Tardiphaga sp. vice304: one gene and its partner. The protein of the gene in region 1 binds, or shares a complex with, the protein of each later gene. Links are inferred from orthologs where the notes say so. Each region holds a gene or a part of one and is shown in the gene's direction. Other genes may lie near its edges.

Region 1 (7,887 bases):
CACCTCACGCCGCAGGACATCCATGACCGCTACAAGGTGCTGAACGGCGCCATCTACGGCCTTGCCAGCCATGGCAAGTTCACCGGCGCGTTCAAGCCGGGCAATCGCAGCCGTTTCGTGCAGAACCTGTATCTGGCCGGTGGCGCCGCGCATCCGGGGCCGGGCATGCCGATGGTGATGATGTCCGGCTGGATCGCGGCGGACGCGCTGGATGCCGACCGCCGCGCGGTCCCCGCGACGTGACCATGTTGAAGCGCAGCGCGGACGATCGCGCCGCGCTCGCCATTGCCCAACGGTCGGTGCCCGTCTTCCGGCTGTTCGGCTGGATATTCGAGCGGACTTTCAAAAGCGGCTTTCACGCCGCGCGCATCGCCCGCGCGATGCCGCCGCCCACAGCCGCGACGGCTCGGATCGTGATCTACAGCAACCATCCGTCCTGGTGGGATGGCGTGGTCTATGTCTTGCTGGCGAAACATCTGTTTCCGCAACACCGCGTCTACACGCCGGTCGATGCCGGGATGCTCGACCAGTACGGTTTCCTCGGCAAGATCGGTTCGTTCGGCGTGGCGCAGAACACAAGGCGCGGCGCCGCCGATTTCATCGCCACAAGCAAGGCGGTGCTGGCGCTCCCCAACGGGTTGCTCATCGTCGCCGCGCAAGGGCGCTTTGCCGATCCGCGTGAACGGCCATTGGCGTGCGGCGCCGGCATCGCCCACCTTCCGGACCACGTCGCCGGCGTGACCTTCGTTCCGCTGGCGATCGAATATCCGCTGTGGCTTGAAAAGCAGCCGGAGATGCTGTTGCAGTTCGGCGAGGCGGTCGATGGCGATATGCTCGGCGCGCTGCCAGTGTCCGAGCGACTGGCGCGGCTGGAAGCCGCGCTCGAACGCACCATGGACCGATTGGGGGCCGCGTCGATCGCGCGCGATGCAAACGCCTTCGACCTCTGGCTCGAGGGCACGATGGGCGTCAACCCGTTCTACGACGCCTGGCGCCGTCTGCGGGCGATGGTGCAGGGCCGACGTTTTCATGCCGAACACGGAGCAGACAAGTGATGACCGCCCTCGTCGTGCTGGCCCTGTGTCTCGGCCTCATTCCGGTCTGCAATACATTTGCCAACTGCCTGTTGCTGCGCCGCCCGCGCGCTTCCGGGAAAGTCCCGTCGGTCGCCATCCTGATCCCGGCCCGCAATGAAGAGCGAACGATTCTGGCCTGCATCGATGCGGCGCTGGCCAGCCGCGGCGCGACGATCGAGGTGATCGTGCTCGATGACGGATCGACCGACAGCACCGCCGCTATCGTGGCCAAGCGCGCCTCGGGCGATGCCCGACTCCGGCTGGTAACAGCGCCGCCGCTGCCGCTGAACTGGAAGGGCAAACCGCACGCCTGCCATCTGCTTGCGTCCCACGCGCAGTCCGACTTCCTGCTGTTCGTCGATGCCGACGTCACGCTGGCGCCGGATGCGGCCGCGGCGCTCACGAACGCCGATGTCGATCTGGTCAGCGGCGTGCCGCGCCAGCGCGTCGTCGGCATCGTCGAAAGCGCGGTGGTGCCGATGATCAACGGCCTGATCTATGGCTATCTGCCGATTTTTTTCATGCGCGCGATGCCCGCGAACGAAGCCCTCACGGCGGCCTGCGGCCAGTTGATGATGGTGCGCGCCCAGGCCTATCGTGCCTGTGGGGGCCATGCCGCCGTGGCTCTGGCCATGCATGACGGGCTGCAACTGGCGCGGCATTTCCGCCGCTCCGGCTTTCGCACCGATCTTGTCGATGCAACGCCGCTTGCAACCTGCCGCATGTATGATACCGCCGCCGCCGTGTGGAGCGGGTTTTCCAAGAATGCGACGGAAGGCATGGCCAAGCCGGTCGCCCTGCCGGTCTGGAGCACGCTGCTGATCGGCGGCTGGTTGCTGCCGTCGGTGCTGCTTGTCGCCGGATTGCTGGGTGCGCCCGTCGCGCCGTTGCCGCTGCTGGCCGGGCTCGTCGGCCTGCAGACCGCCGCGCGTATCGCCCAGGCCGTCAAATGCGGGGAGCCCGCGCGGGCCGTGCTGCTGCATCCGCTCGGGGTTATCCTGACGCTCGCCATCCAGTGGAATGCCCTGATAGGCTATTACCGTGGAAAATCGGTCGAGTGGCGCGGCCGATCCTATCAACCGACAGCGTGACAGACATGATCGCCCAATCGACCTCGGCCCCCGCTGTCCAGCCCGCCTTCGACGGCCTGCGCGCCGCGTTCCTGCTCGACGGAGGCCTGACGCTCGACCAGCGTCGCGGCGCGCTGAAGGCGTTGCGGCGAAGCCTCATCGATCACGCCGATGCCTATGTCGCCGCCATCGATGCGGATTTCCGCGGACGGTCGCGGCACGAGACGTTGCTCACGGAAGTCGTGGTCGTGCTGTCGGCCATCGACGATACGCTGCCCAGGCTGAAGCGCTGGGCCGCGGCGAAAAAGATCCGGCTCGGTTTTCCGTTCTGGCCCGCTGCCGGTGAAATCCGGCCGCAACCGCGAGGCGTCGCCGGAATCGTGGCGCCCTCCAACTATCCGCTGCAACTGACCTTGATGCCGTTGATCGGTGCGCTGTCGGCCGGATGCCGGACGTTGATCAAGCCGTCCGAACTGACGCCGCGCACCGCCGACCTCATCGCATCCCATCTCGGCAAGACCTTCGATCCGTCGGTCGTGGCGGTGGTGACGGGCGATGCCGAGGTGGCCCGGGCCGTGACCGAGCTGCCGCTGGATTTGCTGTTGTTCACCGGCTCGTCGCGCGTCGGCGCCGTCGTGGCGCAGGCCGCGGCACGGCAGATGACGCCCGTCATTCTGGAACTGGGCGGCAAGTCGCCGGTGGTCATCGACCGCAGCGCGGATCTCGACATGGCTGCTCAGTCGATCATGGCGGGCAAGTTGATCAATGCCGGGCAGACCTGCGTGGCACCTGACTATGTCCTGGTGCCGCGCGAGAGCAAGGATGCATTGATCGCCGCGCTGCGGCGCGCTGCAGCCAGCCTGTATCCTCAGCCGGAAAACGGCGATTATTCCGCGATCGGGTCCGACCGGGCGCTGTCGCGCCAGCACGATCTGGAGAACAACCAGCGCGTCATTCCGTTGTTCGATGCGGCGGTGGCGGCGCCGCGCCATACGCCGAAAGTGATCGACGCGCCGTCGCCCGACAGCGCCGTCATGCAGGAAGAGATCTTCGGGCCGCTGCTTCCCGTGATCGCCTATGACGACATCGAGGAAGCCACGGCGACCATTCGCGGGCTGCCGTCGGCGCTCGTCATCTACTGGTTCGGTGAGGTCAACGATCGCCTTGACGCGCTGATCTCGCGGACGCAATCGGGAGCCGTCAGTATCAACGAAACGGTCCTGTACGCCGGCATCAGCGCGTTGCCGTTCGGCGGGATCGGCCCTTCCGGCTGGGGGCGCTATCATGGCAAGGCGGGTTTCGATTCATTTTCGCACGAGCGCGTCCTGTTCCGCCAACCCCGATGGAACATCGCGAAAATGATGCGACCGCCCTTTGGAACGCACGCGGACGGCATCCTGAAGCTTCTGCTCCGCAACAAGTAGCCAATCGGACCGTGAATTCCGCGACGGTGTTCCCGGTTCTCGGCGTTCATCGAAGCGCCGCCTGCTGCTTGAACTTCATCAGAGGTCTCTGCCGAACCCGCCGCCTGGGCCCTACACGTTGATTCACATCAACTTTTCCCTCACGCAGTGCCGTAAATGTCAATTGCGCGGCCGGTTCAGAAATGGTGTAACCCGACCCGTGACGACCGCTTTGAGGCGGTGACACCGGGACGGAAACTGTCGATGACGCTGTGGTTTGTGTTCGCGCTGATGACCGCCGCGGCGATCTTTGCCGTGCTGTGGCCGCTCGGCCGGGCGCGCTCGACGGCCGGCGGCACCGAGGCCGCGGTCTACAAGGACCAGTTGGCCGAGGTCGGCCGCGATGCGGAGATCGGGCTGATCGGCCCGAATGAAGCCACCGCCGCCCGGGTCGAGATCAGCCGCAGGCTGCTCGCCGCCGACGAGGCCGAACGCGCGGTTCCCGCCAAGAACCGCCCGATCTTTCGCCGCGCTGTCGCGCTGGTTGCGCTGATCGGACTGCCGCTGATCGCCGTGGCGTTTTATGGACGGCTCGGCTCGCCCGATATGCCTGACGTCCCGCTGGCGTCGCGCAGCCAGACGCCTACCGTGGCGCAGCCGCTCGATAATCTGGTGGCGCAGGTGCAGGCGCATCTCGAACAGAACCCGACCGACGGCCGCGGCTGGAACGTGCTGGCGCCGGTGCTGGTCAAGCTCGGTCGTTTCGACGAGGCGGTCGCCGCCTACCGCAACGCCATCGCCCATGCCGGCGACAGCCCCGGCCGCCGTGCCGATCTCGGCGAGGCCATCGCGGCCGCCGCCAATGGCGTGATCACCGCCGACGCCAAGGCCGAATTCGAACGCGCGGTGGCGCAAGACGCCAATGAGGTCAAGGCGCGCTACTTCCTCGGGCTTGCCGCCGAGCAGGATGGCCGCAATCAGGACGCCGCCGCGATCTGGGGCGGCATGCTCGCCAAGGCGCCGGCGGACGCGCCGTGGCGCACGACGGTGCAGGCCGCGCTGGCGCGGGTCGGCGGCCCCGCGCTGCCGGCGCTGTCCAGCGAGACGATGGCTGCGGCGCAGGGCATGGAAGCGGGCGACCGCAACGCGATGGTGCTGGGCATGGTCGATCGCCTCGCCACGCGCCTGAAGCAGGATGGCAGCGACGTCGAGGGATGGTTGCGGCTGGTGCGTGCCTATATGGTGCTGGGCGATCGCGACAAGGCGAAGGGCGCGCTGATCGAGGCACGCCAGGCGGTCGGCACCGACGCCGGCAAGCTGCAGCAGCTCAACGACGGGCTCAAGAGCTTCGGATTTGACGGGTAAGCATGATGCCGAAAAGTGTGCAGCGGTTTTCGGATGACATCATGCTTCTTGAGAGGCAATCATGACTCGCAAGCAACGACGATTGACGATGATCGGGGGCGCGCTGGTGGTTCTGGCGATCGCCGCCGGGCTGGTGCTCAACGCGCTCAGTTCCTCCATCGTGTTCTTCTCGACGCCGACCATGGCGATGGAAAAGCAGCCGCCGGTCGGCAAGCGCTTCCGGCTCGGCGGCATGGTCGAGCAGGGCTCCCTGGTGCGCGGCGACAATCTGGCGATCAGTTTCAAGGTGTCGGACGGCGGCGCGACGTTGCCGGTGACCTACAAGGGCATCCTGCCCGACCTGTTCCGCGAGGGGCAGGGCGTGGTCACCGAAGGCGCGCTGGATGCGTCCGGTGTGTTCAGGGCCGATACCGTGCTGGCCAAGCATGACGAGAACTACATGCCGAAGGAAGTCGCCGACGCGCTGAAGAAGCAGGGAAGGTGGCAGGAAGGCGAGGGCGGCAAGCCGGTCGCGACGAGCGCGCCGAACGCGCCTGCGAGTATCACGCGATGATCGCCGAAGCAGGTCACTACGCATTGGTGCTGGCGCTGGCGCTGGCGCTGATCCAGTCGACGGTGCCGATCCTCGGCACGCAATTGCGCGATCCCGCGCTGATGAACGTCGGCCGCTCGACCGCGCTGGCGCAGCTGCTGTTCGTCGGGCTGTCGTTCGCCGCGCTGACGGCGCTGTACATCACGTCGGATTTCTCCGTCGCCAACGTCGTCGAGAACTCGCATTCGTCAAAGCCGCTGCTCTACAAGATCACCGGCGTATGGGGGAACCACGAAGGCTCGATGCTGCTGTGGGTCTCGATCCTGGCGCTGTTCGGCGGCCTCGTCGCCGCCTTCGGCAACAACCTGCCGCTGACGCTGCGCGCCAATGTGCTGGCAGTGCAGGGCTGGATCGCCAGCGCGTTCTATCTGTTCATCCTGATGACCTCGAACCCGTTTTTGCGCCTAGCCAATCCGCCGATCGAGGGCCGCGACCTCAATCCGGTGCTGCAGGATATCGGCCTCGCGGTGCATCCGCCGATGCTCTATCTCGGCTATGTCGGCTTCTCGATCTCGTTCTCCTTCGCCGTCGCCGCTTTGATGGAAGGCCGCATCGACGCCGCCTGGGCGCGCTGGGTGCGGCCGTGGACGCTGGTGGCGTGGGTGTTCCTCACGCTCGGCATCGCGATGGGCTCGTACTGGGCCTATTATGAACTCGGCTGGGGCGGCTGGTGGTTCTGGGACCCGGTCGAGAACGCCTCCTTGATGCCGTGGCTGGCCGGCACCGCGCTGCTGCATTCCGCGGTGGTGATGGAGAAGCGCAATGCGCTCAAGGTCTGGACCATCTTGCTGGCGATCCTGACGTTCTCGCTGTCGCTGCTCGGCACTTTCCTGGTGCGCTCCGGCGTGCTGACCTCGGTGCATGCTTTTGCCACCGATCCGACGCGCGGCGTGTTCATCCTGATGATCCTGTGCTTCTTCATCGGCGGCAGCCTGATGCTGTACATGTGGCGGGCGCACGCGCTGAAGCAGGGCGGACTGTTCGCGCCGATCTCGCGCGAGGGCGCATTGGTGCTGAACAACCTGTTCCTCACCACTGCCTGCGCCACGGTGTTCGTCGGCACGCTGTATCCGCTGGCGCTGGAGATGATCACCGGCGCCAAGATCTCGGTCGGCGCGCCGTTCTTCAACCTGACCTTCGGCCCGCTGTTCGTGCCGCTGCTATTGGCGGTGCCGTTTGGGCCGCTGCTGGCGTGGAAGCGCGGCGATCTCGCCGGCGTCGCGCAGCGGCTGATGGCCGCCGGCATCGCCGCCCTCGTCGCGGTGGCGATGGTGTGGGCCTGGACCTCGGGCGGCGCGGCGCTGGCGCCGCTGGCGATCGGCCTTGCGGTATTCGTGATCGCCGGCGCCGTCACCGATATCGCCGAGCGCGTCAGCCTGTTCCGGGCGCCCCTCGGCACGACATGGCGCCGCGCCCGCGGCCTGCCGCGCTCGACCTGGGGCACGGCCTTCGCCCATGCCGGGGTTGGCGTGGCGTTGATCGGCATCGTCTGCGAAACGACCTGGAACAGCGAATATATCGGCACGCTGAAGCCGACCGACACCGCGAAACTCGCCGGCTATGAGTTGCGGCTCGACGACATCACGCAACGGCGCGCCGAGAATTTCCAGGAGATGCTGGCGCATTTCACGATTCGGCTGAACGGCGACGTAATCGGCACGCTGTCGCCGTCGAAGCGCAACTTTACCGCGCGGCAATCCTCGACCACCGAAGCAGCGCTGCTGTCGCGCGGCTTCAGCCAGATCTACATCTCGCTCGGCGATACCGCGGCCGATGGCGGCCTTGCGGTTCGGATCTATCACAAGCCGATGGTGCTGTTGATCTGGTTCGGCCCGCTGCTGATGGCGTTCGGCGGGCTGCTGTCGCTGTCGGATCGCCGCCTGCGCGTCGGCGCGCCGAAGCCCGCGAAAGCCTCGCGCGCGCTGCAGCCCGCGAAAGCCTCGCGCGCGCTGCAGCCGGCGGAGTGAGAGTCAGCGCTGCCCTCGCAACCGCTTCATGCCCGCGATCACTGATTTGCGGCGAGCAAAACGTTCCGGCTCTGCCTCTTGGTCGGTGACTGCAATGGGATCCAGACAATCCAGCGGCACGTCGAGCGCCTTCGCGAGTTTACGATGCAGGGCGATCGGGCCTTTCCGCTTGCCGGTTTCGAGGTCGGACAGATAGTTCTGCGTGATCTGCACGCCTTCGGCGGTGGCCAGATCAGCCTGCGTCATGCCGCGAAACTGCCGCAGCACCCGGATCGGGTTCTCGCCATTGGCCAATTGCTGAACGACCGAAAGCGGCAGGCGCACTCCCTTGTCCCGCTTCGCCTTCGCAACGAGCCTTGCGGTCCCGATGTCCTCCTCGGCTTCGTTCGACAGGACCATCAGGCGCTCGTACTC
Region 2 (7,931 bases), 2.1 Mb from region 1 along the record:
TGATCTCCTGCGTCGTCGGCCAGATGTCCTTGAGATAGACCGGGCCGTCGGTGCCTTCGCCGATCGGCTCGACTGCCAGGTTCTTGGTCACGGAGCCGGCCAGCGCATAGGCGACCACCAGCGGTGGCGAGGCCAGATAGTTCGCCTGCACGTCCGGCGAGACGCGGCCTTCGAAGTTGCGGTTACCCGACAGCACGGCGGCGGCGATGATGCCGTTGTCGTTGATCGACTTCGAGATCTCCTCCGGCAGCGGGCCGGAATTGCCGATGCAGGTGGTGCAGCCGAAACCGATCAGGTTGAAGCCGATCTTGTCGAGGTCCTTCTGCAGGCCGGAATTGGCGAGATATTCGCCGACGACCTGAGAGCCCGGCGCCAGCGAGGTCTTCACCCACGGCTTCGAGGTCAGGCCCTTGGCGACCGCGTTGCGGGCCAGCAGGCCGGCGCCGATCAGCACCGAGGGGTTCGAGGTGTTCGTGCAGGAGGTGATCGCGGCGATCGCCACGTCGCCATGGCCGAGGTCGAAATCGCGGCCGTCGACCTTGAAACGCATACCGTGGTCGGTGGCCTTCTTGTATTCGGCCGTCATCGCGGCCTCAAAACCCTCCGCAATGGCGGGCAGCGCGACGCGGCCTTCGGGACGCTTCGGGCCGGCCATCGAGGGGACGACGTCGCCGAGGTTGAGCGACAGGGTCGCGGTGAACACCGGATCTTCCGAACCGGCGGTGCGGTACAGGCCCTGCGCCTTGGCATAGGCCTCGACGAGGGCCACGCGCTCGGGCTTGCGGCCGGAGGTGGTGAGGTATTCCAGGGTCGAGGCATCGACCGGGAAGAAGCCGCAGGTGGCGCCGTATTCCGGTGCCATGTTGCCGATCGTGGCCTTGTCGGCGACCGACATGACATCGAGGCCGGGGCCGTAGAATTCGACGAACTTGCCGACCACGCCCTGCTTGCGCAGCATCTGGGTGACGGTGAGCACGAGGTCGGTGGCGGTGACGCCTTCGTTCAGCGCGCCATCGAGCTTGAAGCCGATCACTTCCGGCAGCAGCATCGACTGCGGCTGGCCGAGCATCGCGGCTTCCGCCTCGATGCCGCCGACGCCCCAGCCGAGCACGGCGAGGCCGTTGACCATGGTGGTGTGCGAATCGGTGCCGACCAGCGTGTCGGGGTAGGCGACTTCATAGGAGCCGGGCTTGCCGTCGACGGTCATTTCCTGGACGCGGGTCCAGACCGTCTGGGCGAGGTATTCGAGATTGACCTGGTGGCAGATGCCGGTGCCGGGGGGGACGACCGAGAAGTTCGAAAATGCCTTCTGGCCCCATTTCAGGAACTCGTAGCGCTCCTGGTTCTGCTTGTATTCCTCGGCGACGTTCTTGCCGAAGGCTTCGTTGTTGCCGAAGAAATTCACGATCACGCTGTGGTCGATGACCAGATCTACCGGGACCAGCGGGTTGATCTTCTCGGCGTCGCCGCCGAGCGCCTGCATCGCGTTGCGCATCGCGGCGAGATCGACCACGGCGGGGACCCCCGTGAAATCCTGCATCAGCACGCGTGCCGGGCGGAACGAGACCTCGTGCTCGAGCTTGCGGGTCTTCAGCCATTCCGCGACGGCTTCGATGTCGGCCTTCTTGACGGTGCGGTTGTCCTCGAAGCGCAGCAGGTTCTCCAGCAGAACCTTCATCGAATAGGGCAGCTTCGAAATGCCGGCCAGGCCGTTCTTTTCGGCCAGAGGCAGGCTGTAATAGACATAGGTCTTGTCGCCGACCTTGAGGGTCGTCTGGCATTTGAAGCTGTCGAGCGAGGTCATATGGAGCGGTCCCAATTCTTCGTTACAGGATACCCGGTAAAAGGTATCAATACACCGCAGCAGGGCAGCCTGAGTGGCTTGCGGGTCTCGATTGTGTGCTGCATCAAGTTCCGGCTTATAGAATCTTTCTAGAGGCGCCGCCACACCGACAATCGTTTCGCAGCAATGCGGTATCAGGCAACGTGGCAACGCGCCCTTCACCTAGCAGAGGGCCGTGAAAGGACAAGGATGCGGCTCTCGGGACGCGGTTTGCGATGTGTGCGGGGCGGCCGCGAGGTGTTCGCCGGGCTCGATTTCGACGCCGAGGGCGGCGAGGCGCTGGCCGTGGTCGGCCCCAACGGGGCGGGCAAAACGTCGCTGCTGCGGCTGATCGCCGGCCTCCTGGCGATGGAGGGCGGTACGGTCGCGCTCACCGGCGGCGATGCCGAGCTGACCCTGCCCGAGCAGGCGCATTATCTCGGCCACCGCGACGCCATGAAGCCGGCGCTGACGGTGACGGAAAATCTCATTTTCTGGGCGGAGTTCTTTGGTGGTACGCCGGGCGATCCCGCCGAAGCCATTGCCGCGGTGGGGTTGAGCCACGCCGCCGCGCTGCCGGCAGGCTTTCTCTCCGCCGGCCAGCGCCGCCGGCTGTCGATCGCGCGGCTTCTCGCCGTGCACCGCCCGATCTGGCTGCTCGACGAGCCGACCTCAGCGCTGGACCTGGCCAGCCAGCGGGTGTTTGCCGGCCTGATGACCGCGCATCTCGGCCGCGGCGGCATGATTATAGCTGCGACCCACGCGCCGCTCGGGATCGACGCGCGGGAATTGCGCATCGGGGGAGCGTCGTGAGGGGGCGAATGTTGGCAACTCGACCGGCCTTCTTCCTTCCCTCTCCCCTTGTGGGAGAGGGTGGATCGAACATGCGGAGCATGTTCGAGACGGGTGAGGGGTGCCGCAACCGACGTCGCCTAGCTACCCCTCATCCGACGCGGCCTGCGGCCGCGCCACCTTCTCCCACAAGGGGAGAAGGAAGAAGGGGGCGCCCCTCATGACCGCCCTCGGCGCGCTGATTCGCCGCGACATCCGCATTGCCATGCGGGTCGGCGGGGGCGCTTTGATCGGGGTGCTGTTCTTCCTCACCGTGGTCGTGCTGATGCCGTTCGCGCTCGGCCCGGATCTCGCGCTGCTGGCGCGGCTGGGGCCGGCGATCCTGTGGATCGGCGCGCTGCTGGCCAGCCTCCTGACGCTCGACCGGCTGTTCATGGCCGACCAGGACGACGGCTCGCTCGACCTCATCCTGATGAGCCGGACGCCGCTGGAATTGACCTGCGCCGCCAAGGCCTTCGCGCACTGGATCGCCGCCGGCCTGCCGCTGATCGTCGCCACCCCGGTGCTCGGCCTGCTGCTCAATCTCGACGGCACTGCCACGCTGGCCGTGGCGTTGACGCTGCTGGCCGGCACCCCGGCGCTGACCTTCACCGGCATGATCGGCGCAGCACTCGCGGTTTCGCTGCAGCGCGGCGGACTGCTGCTCGCCGTTCTGGTGCTGCCGCTGTCGATCCCGGTGCTGATTTTCGGCGTCGCCGCGGCGAATGCCGCCATCGACGCCGGACAATTGTCGTTCGGCACGCCGTTCTCGATCCTGTGCGCGCTGTCGCTGGCGAGCCTGGTGATCGGCCCGTTCGCCGCCGCCGCCAGCCTGCGCCACGGACTGGATTGACCGGTGTTGCGCCCGATCAACTCTCCGCATGGCCGCACGATGCTATGCCAGTCGCATTGCCTGCAGCCGCCGCGGCGATTATTGGAAGTGCCATGAGCTTAAGTGAACTCGCCAATCCTACCCGGTTCCTGTCGCTGACCACGCGCGTGCTGCCGTGGCTGGCGGGACTGACCGCGCTGCTGCTGGCGATCGGCCTGTACCAGTCGGCGATGGTGCCGGACGATTATCAGCAGGGCGCCACCGTCAAGATCATGTTCGTCCACGTCCCCAACGCCTGGCTGGCGATGTTCGTCTGGGGCGCGATGAGCGTGGCGTCGCTGGGCACGCTGGTGTGGCGGCATCCGCTGGCCGACGTCGCCGCCAAGGCCGCAGCCCCGATCGGCGCCGCCTTCACCTTTCTGGCCTTGGTTACCGGCTCGCTATGGGGCCGGCCGATGTGGGGCACCTATTGGGAATGGGACGCGCGGCTGACCTCGATGCTGATCCTGTTCCTGATGTATCTCGGCCTGATCGCGCTGTGGCGCGCGGTAGAGGATCCGTCGCGCGCGGCGCGCGCCGCAGCCGTGCTGACGCTGGTCGGCGCCATCAACATCCCGATCATCAAATTCTCGGTCGACTGGTGGAATACGCTGCACCAGCCGGCCTCGGTGCTGAAGATGGGGGGCTCGTCGCTCGACAAGTCGTTTCTCTATCCGCTGCTGGTGATGGGGGTGGCGTTCTCGCTGCTGTTCCTGACGCTGCATCTGGCCGCGATGCGTAACGAGATCCTGCGCCGCCGCGTGCGCTCGCTGCAGATGCTGCAGGCCAGCCAGCGACCGGCGCTGCCATGATGAGCCTCGGTCCCTATGCCAGCTTCATCGTGACGTCCTACGCGCTGGTTGCGGCCGTGATTGCGATCCTGATCGTCTGGATCGCGATCGACCATCGCCGCGTCAAGGCCAGGCTGCATCAGCTCGAGGCCTCCGGCGTCAGCCGCCGCTCCGGCCGCAGCGCCACGGACGTATCATGAGCGACACCGCAGCCCCCAAACGCCGCCCGCTGCTGATGGCGCTGCCGCTGCTCGGCTTTGCCGTGGTCGCCGCTCTGTTCTGGTTCAAGCTCGGCGCCGGCGATCCCGCCAGGCTGCCCTCCGCGCTGATCGGCCGCCCGGCGCCGGCCACCGCGCTGCCGGCGCTCGAAGGCCTGACGGCGAATGGCGCGCCGGTGCCGGGGCTCGATCCCGCGCTGTTCATGAGCCGCGTCAGCGTCGTCAACGTCTGGGCGTCGTGGTGCGTGCCGTGCCACGACGAGGCGCCGCTATTCATGACGCTGGCGCAGGACAAGCGCCTCCAGATCGTCGGCATCAACTACAAGGACGGCGCCGACAATGCGCGCCGCTTCCTCGGCCGCTACGGTAACCCGTTCGGCATCGTCGGCGTCGACGGCAACGGCCGCGCCTCGATCGACTGGGGCGTCTACGGCGTGCCCGAGACCTTCGTCGTCGGCCGCGACGGCCGCATCAGCTACAGACTGGTCGGCGGCGTGACGGCGGCGAATTTCGACAGCGTGCTGAAGGTCGAGATCGAGAAGGCGCTGAACAAGGGAAGTTAAACCCGGCGTCGTCCCGGCCCGGCGAGGGCGAGCGATCCAACACTGTCATTCCGGGATGCAGCAGACGGCGTAGCCGGCTGATGCAGACCCGGAATCCCGAAGTGTTTTGCGCTGGACATTTCGAGATTTCCCGCCACTCCTACTGGAGTAGCTGAGGTTCGCTCGCAACTGGCGTCGCTCGCGCCCCGGAATGACAGCTAAATAAACTTCCGCCTTTAGCTGCCGTTCATTTTCGCGCCTTGCGTCCGCCATGAATCGACAGCTAGCTTGCATCGTTACTTAAACCGTCCTTGGAGGGACATTTCGATGCGTCATTTCTCGATTGCTTCACTCACCGCCGCTGCACTCACCCTTGGCCTGCTCGCCGCCTCGCCCTCGATGGCTCAGACCGCGCAGCCCGCGGCGCCTGCCACCAAGATGGCCCCCGCCGCGCCTGGCAAGATGGCACCTGCCACCGAATCCAAGATGGCGCCGGCGCCGAAGGCCGAACTGCTCGATCTCAACTCCGCCAGCATCGAGTCGCTGGAAACGCTGCCGGGCATCGGCAAGGCCTATTCCGCGGCGATCGTGAAGGGCCGTCCCTACAAGGGCAAGGACGAGCTGGTGCAGAAGAAGATCGTGCCGGAAAAGACCTATGAAGGCATCAAGGACAAGGTGATCGCCAAGCAGAAGAGCTGAGCGACCCCTTGATCGCATGAAGACAGACGCATCGGCGCAGTCGCGCCGGTGCGTTTTTACTTCGTCACTTCGCCTTCGTCGGCAGCGCTTTTTTCCAGCGACACCGGTGCCAGCGCGTGGCGCTTGACCAGCGGCATCTGAGTCAGCGCAAAGATCATGGTCAGCGGCACCATGCCGAACACCTTGAAGGCGACCCAGAACTCGGTGGTCTGGGTGCGCCAGATCAGCTCGTTGAGAACAGCCATCGCGGCAAACCACAGCGCCCAGCGCAACGTCAGCACGCGCCAGCCCTGCGGCGTCAAATTGAATACCTGGTCGAACATGATGGCGATGAAAGAGCGGCCGAACAAAAGCCCGCCGCCAAGGGTCGCGGCGAACAGCGCATAGACGATGGTCGGCTTCATCTTGATGAAGGTCTCGTCGTGCAGCAACAGCGTCAGCGAGCCGAACACGATGACCACGACGGCCGTGACGATCGCCATCATCGGTACGTGCTTCGTCACCACATAGGATGCCACCATCGCGATGATCACCGCCACCATGAAGGCGCCGGTGGCGACGAACAGATTGGCCTTGGCGTTGGCGACGAAGAAGACCAGCAGCGGCCCGAGTTCGGTGGCGAACTTGAACAGCGGGTGTGGCTGTTTCCTGTCGAGGATCTCGGTCATCTCAGCTCTCGATTCAATTGTCGATTCCCGCAATCGCCTGCGCGAAATCCCGTGCGGTGAACGGCGCGAGATCGTCGATCCCCTCGCCGACGCCGATGAAATGCACCGGCAGTTTGAACTTCTCCGCCAGCGCGACCAGGATGCCGCCGCGCGCGGTGCCGTCGAGCTTCGTCATCACGAGGCCCGTGACGCCAGCCATACGATGAAACACCTCGACCTGCGACAGCGCGTTTTGTCCCACCGTGGCGTCCAGCACCAGCAGCACCGCATGCGGCGCGGAGGTATCGACCTTCTTGATGACGCGCACGACCTTTTCCAGCTCGATCATCAGCTCGGACTTGTTCTGCAAGCGGCCGGCGGTGTCGATCAGCAGCACGTCGGTCTTGGCAGCGCGCGCTTCGGTGACGGCGGTGAAGGCGAGACTCGCCGAATCCGAGCCCTGGGCGCCCGCGATCACCGGCACCTTGTTGCGCTCGCCCCAGACCTTGAGCTGCTCGATGGCCGCGGCGCGAAACGTGTCGCCGGCGGCGAGCATCACGCTACGGCCCTCGGATTTGAATTTCTGCGTGAGTTTGCCGATCGTGGTCGTCTTACCGGACCCGTTGACGCCGACCACCAGGATTACGAAGGGCTTTTGCGCGGCGTCGATGACCAGCGGCCTGGCGACGGCGGACAGCACCTTCTCGACTTCGCTGGCCACCACGGCCTTCACGTCGTCGGCGGAGATCGCCTTGTCGTAGCGGCCATGGCCGACCGCGGCGGCGATCCGCGCCGCAACCTCGGTGCCCAGATCGGCGCGCAGCAGCACATCCTCGATGTCCTCGAGCATGGCGCGGTCGAGCTTGCGCTTGGTGACGAGGTCGGCGACCGCGGTCCCCAGCGAGCTCGAGGTACGTTTCAATCCGCTGGAGAGCCGCCGCCACCAGCTCAGTTTCGGCGTTTCGGGAGTGTCGTTCATGTCGGGGCTGTGTTAGCCGTTTCGCGCCATGAACGAAAGCCACGACGATATCAACGACGACATCGAGCCCGAAGCCCGGCTGCCGCGCACCGATGCGGTCGAACTGACCGAGGCCGAGATCCTGTCCCGGGTGCTGCACCGTGACGGCTTGATGCTGGTGATCGACAAGCCGGCCGGTCTGCCGGTGCACCGCGGCCCCAAGGGCGGCGCCAATCTGGAAACCGCGTTCGAATTCCTGCGCTACGGCCTGCCGCGCGCCCCGGTGCTGGCGCACAGGCTCGACCGCGACACGTCCGGCTGCCTGGTGCTGGGCCGCCATCGCAAGGCCACGGCCTCGCTTGGCCTTTTGTTCAAGCACAGCCGGATTTCCAAGACCTATTGGGCGGTGGTCGAGGGCGGTCCGGCCGAGGACGAGGGCACCATCGACATGCCGCTCGGCCGGCTGAATGCCGAGCGGGGCTGGTGGATGAAGCCGGACGCCGAGGGGTTGAAGGCGGTGACCAATTTCCGGGTGTTGGGGCGGGGCGAGGG

The links.
Region 2: the proteins of ccmE (region 1) and ccmB are in contact, whole or in part, in a solved structure (PDB 8CE8), measured with the Escherichia coli proteins. The link is inferred for Tardiphaga sp. vice304 from one-to-one orthologs.

What each region holds. Positions count from the first base shown.
Region 1 is NZ_CP041402.1:2,615,587-2,623,473, forward strand. What follows is about bases 4,024-6,721. They hold ccmE (cytochrome c maturation protein CcmE), read left to right. Parts: upstream 4,024-4,975; coding sequence 4,976-5,467; downstream 5,468-6,721. Other genes in these bases: ccmI (c-type cytochrome biogenesis protein CcmI), read left to right, coding at 4,024-4,914; FNL56_RS12405 (heme lyase CcmF/NrfE family subunit), read left to right, coding at 5,464-6,721. Also shown: FNL56_RS12375 (phytoene desaturase family protein), read left to right, coding at 1-243; FNL56_RS12380 (lysophospholipid acyltransferase family protein), read left to right, coding at 246-1,055; FNL56_RS12385 (glycosyltransferase), read left to right, coding at 1,055-2,167; FNL56_RS12390 (aldehyde dehydrogenase family protein), read left to right, coding at 2,173-3,570; more of ccmI, read left to right, coding at 3,814-4,023; more of FNL56_RS12405, read left to right, coding at 6,722-7,473; FNL56_RS12410 (helix-turn-helix transcriptional regulator), read right to left, coding at 7,477-7,887. UniProt on the Escherichia coli protein: Heme chaperone required for the biogenesis of c-type cytochromes. Transiently binds heme delivered by CcmC and transfers the heme to apo-cytochromes in a process facilitated by CcmF and CcmH.
Region 2 is NZ_CP041402.1:525,755-533,685, forward strand. The notes cover bases 1,929-4,670. They hold ccmB (heme exporter protein CcmB), read left to right. Parts: upstream 1,929-2,834; coding sequence 2,835-3,506; downstream 3,507-4,670. Other genes in these bases: ccmA (heme ABC exporter ATP-binding protein CcmA), read left to right, coding at 2,033-2,635; FNL56_RS02415 (heme ABC transporter permease), read left to right, coding at 3,599-4,336; ccmD (heme exporter protein CcmD), read left to right, coding at 4,336-4,515; FNL56_RS02425 (DsbE family thiol:disulfide interchange protein), read left to right, coding at 4,512-4,670. Also shown: aconitate hydratase AcnA, read right to left, coding at 1-1,804; more of FNL56_RS02425, read left to right, coding at 4,671-5,096; FNL56_RS02430 (ComEA family DNA-binding protein), read left to right, coding at 5,403-5,774; FNL56_RS02435 (septation protein A), read right to left, coding at 5,831-6,442; signal recognition particle-docking protein FtsY, read right to left, coding at 6,456-7,400; FNL56_RS02445 (pseudouridine synthase family protein), read left to right, coding at 7,429-7,931. UniProt on the Escherichia coli protein: Required for the export of heme to the periplasm for the biogenesis of c-type cytochromes.